DNA from 2 places in the Lysinibacillus sp. TE18511 genome. Region 2 is predicted to be linked to the other one. Evidence: riboswitches for the same ligand, from Rfam matches in the RefSeq annotation. Region 2 holds a riboswitch; the other holds the start of a gene.

Region 1 (4,433 bases), on a different contig from region 2:
ATGACAAGTCGTTTAGTAGAAGAGTTTTTTGAACTCGTACAAATCGATTCAGAAACAAAACATGAACAAGTGATTGCACCGATTTTAATCGACAAATTAACAGCACTAGGTTTTACAGTAGAACAAGATGATGCACATACTCGTAACGGGCATGGAGCAGGGAATATACTTGCAACATTAAAAGGTTCGTTAGATGTCGAACCTATTTATTTTACTTCGCATATGGATACAGTTGTCCCAGGTAAAGGTATTAAACCGTCTCTTCGTGAAGATGGCTATATCGTATCCGATGGCACAACAATTTTAGGTGCTGATGACAAAGCTGGCCTTGCTGCTTTATTTGAAATGGCTAAACGCTTAAAAGAGCAAAATATTGAACATGGAGATATTGAATTTATTATTACAGCTGGTGAAGAAAGTGGACTCGTTGGAGCTAAAGAGTTAGATCCATCTAAAATTAAAGCAAAATATGGTTTTGCAGTAGACAGTGATGGCAAAGTAGGCGGTATTGTAACAGCGGCACCATTCCAAGCAAAAATCTTTGCAAAAATAATTGGGAAAACAGCTCATGCTGGTGTTGCTCCAGAAAAAGGAATATCTGCGATTACGGTTGCTTCTAAATGTATTGCACAAATGAAGCTTGGTCGTTTAGATGAAGATACGACAGCAAATATCGGTCGCTTTGAAGGTGGCCAGGCAACAAATATTGTATGTGATGAAGTGACAATACTAGCAGAAGCACGTTCTATCGACAAAACGAAGCTTGATGCACAAACTAAGCATATGCAGGAGACGTTTGAGCAAGTTTCTGCTTCATTAGGGGCAAAAGCTGAAGTAGAAGTAAAACTAATGTATCCTGGCTTCCGTGTAACAGAAAAGGATAAAGTTGTTCAAGTGGCAATGGCAGCTGCACACAGCATTGAACGTACACCAAAGCTTGGTATTTCTGGTGGTGGATCTGATGCCAATGTTATTGCTGGCTTCGGTATCCCAACAGTAAATTTATCTGTTGGTTATGAGGATATTCATACAACAAATGAAAAAATACCAGTAGAAGAATTAGAAAAATTAGCAGATTTACTTGTCGAAATTGTAAAAGAGTCTGCAAAAAAATAACAACAGAGTCTAAGGATGTGACCGCATGGAAAGTGTAAAGGCAGTAGTCTTTGCTTGTGGTACAGAGGAATATGCAGTACCTGTGGAGCAAGCGATTTCGATTGAAAAGTTAGAGCATGTAACACCTATTCCTCATTTACCCAATTATCTACTAGGCTTCACAAGAATTCGTGGTGAGCTAGTGCCTGTGCTTGATTTTGAACGTATTCTTTACAATCGTTCTTCAAATACTGCAACAGCACGTGTTATCGTATTGAACACGGATGTTGTGAATTATGGATTACTTGTGACAGAAGCTCGTGAAATTCTTGATTTTGATGAGTCTGTATTAAAGCAAGTGGGACTTGTCAATTATTCAAAAACACGCTACTTTACAGCTGTGGCAAATCTGGAAAATCGTATGATTACATACGTAGACCCAAAAATACTTGTGAATTCATTAGAAGGTATTCGTGAAATTATTAATTATTTGCACAAATTGCTTGAAAATGAAAATGAAAAGGAAAACGTAGAGGCTTGAGTACTCTACGTTTTTTTTTTGTTGCTATAGTAAAAATCACCTGTGTTTATACGATTTTATCGAACAGTACTCCCGATAATTATCAATTGGACCTACAGACATTTTCGTTATAACTGCGTATTATGTAATGTAATAAAACTACTGTAAAGGCAAACTTCACCGAAAGGGAAGGACGCAAAGCCATGAGTCTAAACACTATATTAGTATAGTGCATGATTGTCAGGTTGCCAGGTTCTGTTCTATGAGCCTTGGTAAATAGAATGGAGATGTAACATATGGTAAGTCGTTCACTATCAAAAGCAATCATTGCTTTTATAGTAACAATTGTAAGTACGCTAGGATTAACAATAGGAAAGGTAGAGGCAACGGCCATGCAAGATAGGGCTACTTGGTTATGGGATACGACGAAAATTGTTGAAGATGAAACAGGCGTACTCCAATTTTTAGAAAGCAAAGATGTTAACAAAGTCTATTTACAGATTAATACTGATATAGCAAATGACAATTATAAAAGCTTTATTGACAAAGCAACAGCAAAAGGTATAAAAGTATATGCATTGGATGGTGCTGCAAGTTGGGTGTCAGAGGATGGCTATAAAATGCAGGATCAACTGTTTGAGTGGTTAAATACATATAATGAGAGTGCATTAACAACAGAGCAATTTTCTGGGGTCCACCTGGATGTAGAGCCCTATCTAAATAGTGGGTGGAGCTCGAATCAAGTAAATACAATCGAATCCTATCAAGCGCTCCTTACTAAAGCGAAAGAGGAGGCCAATCAATTACAAATACCTTTGGAAGTCGATATGCCATTTTGGTTTGATGAGATCGCTTATAGCAATCAATATGGCAATGGTATATTAGCTGAATGGGTTATCGATCAAGTGGATAGTGTTTCGATCATGGCCTATCGAGATGCAGCTAAAAACATTATCAAAATCGTTGAAAATGAAATAGAGTATGCACAAAAAGTAAATAAATCAATTGTGATTGGTGTAGAAACAGGCGCTTCTAATGAGGGGAAAACAATTACCTTTTATGATAATGGAGAAGCCTATATGAATAAACAATTAGCAACGGTTCATCGTCATTATGCCAATAAAACAAGCTTTAATGGTTTTGCTATTCATCATGTCGATAGTTGGATGAATATGCGGCCATAATAAAAAATCCTCTCCAGCTGAAGTTGGAGAGGATTTTTTCTATTAGGAAAGTCGACCGCTATAGTCTTCAAATTTAAATTCACGAATAACTTTAATGCCTTCTTCATCGTTATAAGAAACGATTGATGGAAGGTTTACCCCATTAAACATATGGTTTTTCACCATTGAGTAATGTGCCATATCCGTAAATACAAGACGATCTCCTGGTTTTAAAGGTTGTTCAAATGAATAATCACCAATAATGTCACCAGCAAGACATGTAAGTCCGCCTAGACGATATGTGTGTGCTAGCTCATTTGCTTGACCAGAACCGATAATCATAGGGCGGTATGGCATTTCTAGAACATCTGGCATATGACATGTTGCCGATGTGTCTAAAATTGCTAAGTCCATACCGTTTTTCTGAATATCAAGAACAGTTGCTACTAAATAACCAGTATTTAGTGCAACAGCTTCACCTGGCTCTAAATATACGAGAAGGTTATACTTGTCTTGGATGTAATTAATGATATTCACTAGCTTTTCTACATCATAATCTTCACGAGTGATATGGTGACCACCGCCAAAGTTTAACCATTTCATTTGATGCAAAACATCACCAAATTTTTCTTCGACAACTTGTATAATACGCTCTAACGTATCTGAATTTTGCTCACACATTGCATGGAAGTGTAAGCCATCAATACCGTCAAGCTGTGACTTGTCGAAGTTGGCTAATGTTGTACCTAGGCGAGAATTTGTGTAGCAAGGATCGTAAAGAGCTGTTTCAATTTCAGAGTACTCAGGATTAATACGAATACCACATTCAATTGTTTTACCAGCAGATTTTACTTTATCCTTGTACTGTGCCCATTGGTTAAATGAGTTAAACACGATGTGCTCAACATAGCCCAGAAGCTCGTCCATCTCATGCTCCATATAAGCAGGTGCATAAACGTGTACTTCCTTGCCCATTTTTTCATAGCCAAGTCGCGCTTCGTGAAGTGAACTTGATGTAATGCCGGCTAAATATTTACCTACTAAAGGGAATGTTGAATGCATTGAAAACCCTTTTAAGGCAAGTAAAATACGACAGCCAGTGCGATCTTGAATTGATTTTAAAAGCTCAAGATTTTTTGTTAATAATCGCTCATCCACTACGTAAGAAGGGGATGGAACTTTTGAGAAATCAATTGGTTTCATTGGTTTATTTCCTTTGCATCTAAATCAAGGTCAAGTAATTCTGGATTATGGCTTTCTTGCCATGGTAGACCCCATTTATTTAGCGCATCCATGAATGGATCTGGATTGAAATCTTCGACGTTCCAAACGCCTGGTTTACGCCATTCACCGTTCATCACAAGCATCGCGCCAATCATTGCAGGTACACCAGTTGTGTAAGAAATCGCCTGTGAACCAACTTCGTTATAACATTCTTCGTGGTCACATACGTTGTACACATAATACGTTTTTTCCTTGCCATCTTTTAGACCGCGAACGATACAACCGATATTTGTTTTCCCTTTTGTACGTGGTCCAAGTGATGCTGGATCAGGCAGTACTGCTGTAAGGAAGTGGATTGGTTGAATCATTTTTCCTTCAAACTCGATAGGCTCGATAGAAGTCATACCAACATTTTCTAATACTTTTAAATG
Region 2 (4,433 bases):
TCCGTATTTACTGTATCCATATTTAACAATTTACGATAGCTTTACAAGTACACAAATGGCGATTGCACTCGTCATCGCATTTATCTTAGGTCTATGTCTGCTTATTCCATCACTATTTTTATTGTTGAAATTATTCCTGTTCAACAAAAATTACGTGACAGGAAAAGAAGACAATCACGCATAGGAGGTTAGAGTGATGGAGAAATTTCTCATGTTTTATGCGCCATTTATAGTAGTCATCCTCGGAATTGTGTTTGCTTTCTGGTGGGCACCAAAAGATCACCATGTAACAAAAGAGGAAGGAGAGAGTCGCGAATAGCGGCTCTTTTTTCTACTTTAAGCTTTGGAAGGTTCGAGCATATGACATTACTGCTCGGGTCGTGTGCGGAAGTGATCAAGTGGAAGACGAATCTGCTCGGGTGGAGTGTCGTACTGCTCAGGTCATGGATGTTGAGCAAATAGCTTACAAGATCAAGTCTTGTTCTTTTTTCATCCGCCAACACATGCTACAATAAAGAGATTGAAATGGAGGATGTACGAATGTCAGCACCCGTGAAAAAGAATGACCAATTAACAGTTTATATAGAAGATTTAACACATGATGGCAATGGCGTCGCAAAGGTCGATGGCTATCCATTATTTATCCAAGGGGCACTTCCTAATGAGACGGTGGAAGTTCATGTTTTAAAAACGTTAAAAAATTATGGCTTTGCGAAAGTTGTAGATATTCTTAAGCCATCGCCAGATCGAGTAGAAGCACCTTGTGAATATTTCAAGCAGTGTGGCGGTTGTCAATTACAGCACCTGTCTTATGAAGGGCAGTTAAAATGGAAAGAGAATATGGTGCGTAATGTCATGCAGCGTATTGGTAAAATTGATGCGCCTGTTCTACCTGTGAAAGGCATGGAAGAGCCTTGGCAATATCGTAATAAAGCCCAAATTCCTTTCTCCTCGAATGAAGCAGGACAAGCAATTGCTGGCTTCTATAAAACGAAGTCTCACAGCATTGTCGATATGGAGCGTTGCTTAATTCAGACAGGTGAAGCGGATGCTATTCTTACAGGCTTGAAAAAGGAATTAGCGGCAATCGGTATTCGACCATACAATGAGCTAACACATGAGGGAATGCTACGCCACGTAGTTATTCGTAAAGCACGAGCAACTGGTGAAGTCATGGTTGTTCTCGTAACGAAAAAGAAAAAATTCCAGCAAAAAGAAGCAGCTGTTGCGATAATCCAGAAGCTTGTCCCGAAAGTCACATCCATTATGCAAAACGTTAACAGCGACAAAACGAACGTTATTTTCGGTGATGAAACCGTGAACCTGTGGGGCAAGGACGTTATTATCGATACAATTGGTGATGTTCGCTTTGAAATTTCAGCCCGTTCATTTTATCAAGTAAACCCTGAGCAAACGGAAGTACTTTACAAACAAGCATTAGATTATGCTGACTTACAGGGTGATGAGCGAGTAATTGATGCTTACTGTGGGATCGGCACCATTTCATTATTCCTTGCAGAAAAAGCAAAGGCTGTTATGGGTGTTGAAATTGTCCCACAAGCTATTGAAGATGCAAAACGCAACGCAGCATTAAATGGCTTTACGAATACGTATTTCGAGGCCGGCCCAGCAGAGGAAGTTATCCCACGCTGGTATAAGGAAGGCAAGGAAGCGGATGTCCTAGTAGTGGACCCACCACGCAAAGGCTGCGATGAGGCTCTTCTTCAGACGATTTTAGAGCAACGTCCTAAACGTGTTGTTTATGTGTCCTGTAACCCAGGTACACTAGCGCGTGATCTCCGTATTTTGGAGGATGGGGGCTATCAAACACAGGAGATTCAGCCAGTGGATATGTTCCCACATTCAACGCATGTGGAGTGTGTCTCGCAACTCATTTTAAAAGAAGGTATCTAACATTTGCAGTTGCCTTTCGATACGCTTTATATATTACTTGTACTCACAAAGGCGTAATGAATATTACCGTTGTGAGTACAAGTAATGAAGTTTTGAAAAGAGTAGCATTATAAAAAAGAGTGGAATTTTAGGATGTAGCCTAAAATTCCACTCTTTTCTATCGTTACGTTTCCAAATAAGGAATGAATAAAGTGAAATAACGCATTTATGAAAAATGAAGATGATTCTTCTTCTTAGATAAATGTGAAAGAATAGGCAGCCATTTGCTTTTCCTACAATCTGGGCATGATTAGAAATTCCCTCTTTGAAAAAACCACCAAACAGTATTTTCTTGTCCATTCCTTTAAATATACGGAAAAATTCTCTAAATCTTCCGATATTCTTTAGAGAAAAATACCTACAGTCGACAAAATTTTACAAAACATTTATAATCTAATAGTAATATGTCAGCGTAATTTTAATAAATTGAAAACGGCAAACTTATCGAAAGGTAAGGACGCAAAGCTACGAGTCTAAAATCCTCTTGGAAAATGATAGTCGGGTTGCCAAGATGATAAGCGATTTTTTGGCTATCCTAATTATGTTCAGGGATAGTTTTTTTGTGGGAAAAATCAAAAGACTGAATATGTATTTATTAATATTTATTACAAAAATGCTAACAGCTTTAAGAAAATTATAAAAAGGAGATTTGAGATGATAGTCGTTGATAAAGAGAAATATAAAATGGCGATTTATGAAGCAAAAAAAGAAGTACACGTCCAAATAATAGGGTTTATTAAACCAGCGCTTGTAGAGGATTATTTAAAAGATTTGACAGAGACAGGGGCAAAAGTACAGAAAAATACCTATACATTTGTTGTTGATGCAACACATCAATCACCCCTTCCTTCAAAGATTTCGGCAGAGCTAGGACAAACATTAATGTTTTATGCATCACTAGGCTTTAAAGATATATTTATTGTTAATCCAGCCTCTAAAATTGCCTATGTGCAAGTGCGAAATGCTTTAGAGGGAGTTAATTTCCCAGGAACCGTAGTCGACAATGTTTCGCAATTACCAATGCGTTAGTCTTTAATTAACTATAATCACATGTTGAAAAAGAGGAATTTAGGATGCAAACAATTCAAGAATTATATACTTATGAAATCCTTACAAAGGACCAACCAGATTTAATTGAAAAGACAGCAGAATGTTTAGCAAAAACATTTATTGGGGTAGAGGTTGCTGGCAAATGGGTGCAAGAACCGATTATCGGGCACGCCTTAAAACTACCTTACGAAGATTTCTATCAATTTACGAAGGAATATATTGAAGCAAATGTTCATCAAGGATACTGTGCTGTTGCACTAGATCAAGAGCAAAACGTTGTAGGCGCATTAGTTGGGGATACGAATGTCTTTGAAATTATCGAAGAGGACATTTTTGAAGGCACGTTTGCTGATATGAATATTGTTATGCGTGTATTAGAGGATATTGATGAACGTTTCCTAGAAGATTATAAAAATCGTTATGGAAAAGATATGGAAGACGGAGAAGTATTACATTTATTTTTATTAGGTGTAATTGGTGAGCATAATCGTCATGATATTGTACAAAATTTAGGCGATATATTAATAAAGAAAGCAACAGAAGAAGGCTTAAGATTAGTATTAGCTGAAGCGACAAATCCAAAGTCAATGCGTGTGCTGGAGAAGTATCACGGACTAACAAAATATGTAAACGTAGAAGGGGATTTTATTGTTCATAAATATGAAAGCAATGAACATCTAAGCAGTATTCCATCGACTGTAGCAGATGGAATTTACATCATTGTAAAAGAACTATAAAATTTCATCACTAATACGTTAGTAGAATAGGAGAATTTTTTTCATGGAAGCTATTATGCTAGGGATTATTGTCGTTTTATTATGTACATCTTTGTATTTTGCTTACCGATATTTTTCACTTAAAGGTCATTCCCATATTAATAAAGAGGCACTAAATGGAATGCATGAAATATCAGCAGGTCAAGTAAGTGAACAATTTAATAAATTCGCAAATAATGTGAATGAAAAAAGTAAAAATCTTTTAGAACATGGAGATTACGCAACTGAGAAGGCTGATACTGTAAGGGCCGCAATCGATGAAGTCGGTAAAGGATTAAAAAAGCAACTAGTCGCAACTGAAGAGAGTGCTACTTCTATCGAAGACATCACAGTGGCTATTGAAGAGCTATCTATAAGATCTAACCAAATTTCAGAACAATCGAATACAACGTTAGAATTAACGCAAGAAGGTAATGAAAAGTTAAAAGATTCGTTGGTGAAAATGGAGCATTTTAATCAAACGATTAATACGACATTTGATGCAATCAATATACTTGGAGAAAAATCGTACGAAATTGGTAATATTGTTAAAGTAATTACAGGGATTTCAGAGCAAATAAATTTATTAGCATTGAACGCAGCTATCGAAGCAGCTCGTGCAGGAGAACACGGTAAAGGGTTTGCTGTAGTTGCTGATGAGGTTCGTAAATTGGC

The links. A riboswitch is a leader RNA that binds a small molecule or an ion and turns the genes downstream of it on or off. The one in region 2 is predicted to bind cyclic di-GMP.
Region 1: linked by a shared signal. The riboswitch ahead of ACVWXS_RS09105 (amidase) and the one ahead of ACVWXS_RS17625 (hypothetical protein) in region 2 are both predicted to bind cyclic di-GMP.

Annotation. Positions count from the first base shown of each region.
Region 1 covers NZ_JBSSFD010000009.1:61,137-65,569, forward strand. The annotation lists gene ACVWXS_RS09095 (M20/M25/M40 family metallo-hydrolase) at 1-1,116, shown strand; gene ACVWXS_RS09100 (chemotaxis protein CheW) at 1,142-1,636, shown strand; cyclic di-GMP riboswitch class I at 1,775-1,868, shown strand; gene ACVWXS_RS09105 (amidase) at 1,912-2,799, shown strand; gene nspC (carboxynorspermidine decarboxylase) at 2,842-3,981, opposite strand; gene ACVWXS_RS09115 (saccharopine dehydrogenase family protein) at 3,978-4,433, opposite strand, start outside.
Region 2 covers NZ_JBSSFD010000027.1:21,102-25,534, reverse strand. The annotation lists gene ACVWXS_RS17640 (cytochrome d ubiquinol oxidase subunit II) at 1-184, shown strand, start outside; gene cydS (cytochrome bd oxidase small subunit CydS) at 197-319, shown strand; gene rlmD (23S rRNA (uracil(1939)-C(5))-methyltransferase RlmD) at 541-1,914, shown strand; cyclic di-GMP riboswitch class I at 2,378-2,464, shown strand; gene ACVWXS_RS17625 (hypothetical protein) at 2,608-2,982, shown strand; gene ACVWXS_RS17620 (hypothetical protein) at 3,027-3,740, shown strand; gene ACVWXS_RS17615 (methyl-accepting chemotaxis protein) at 3,784-4,433, shown strand, end outside.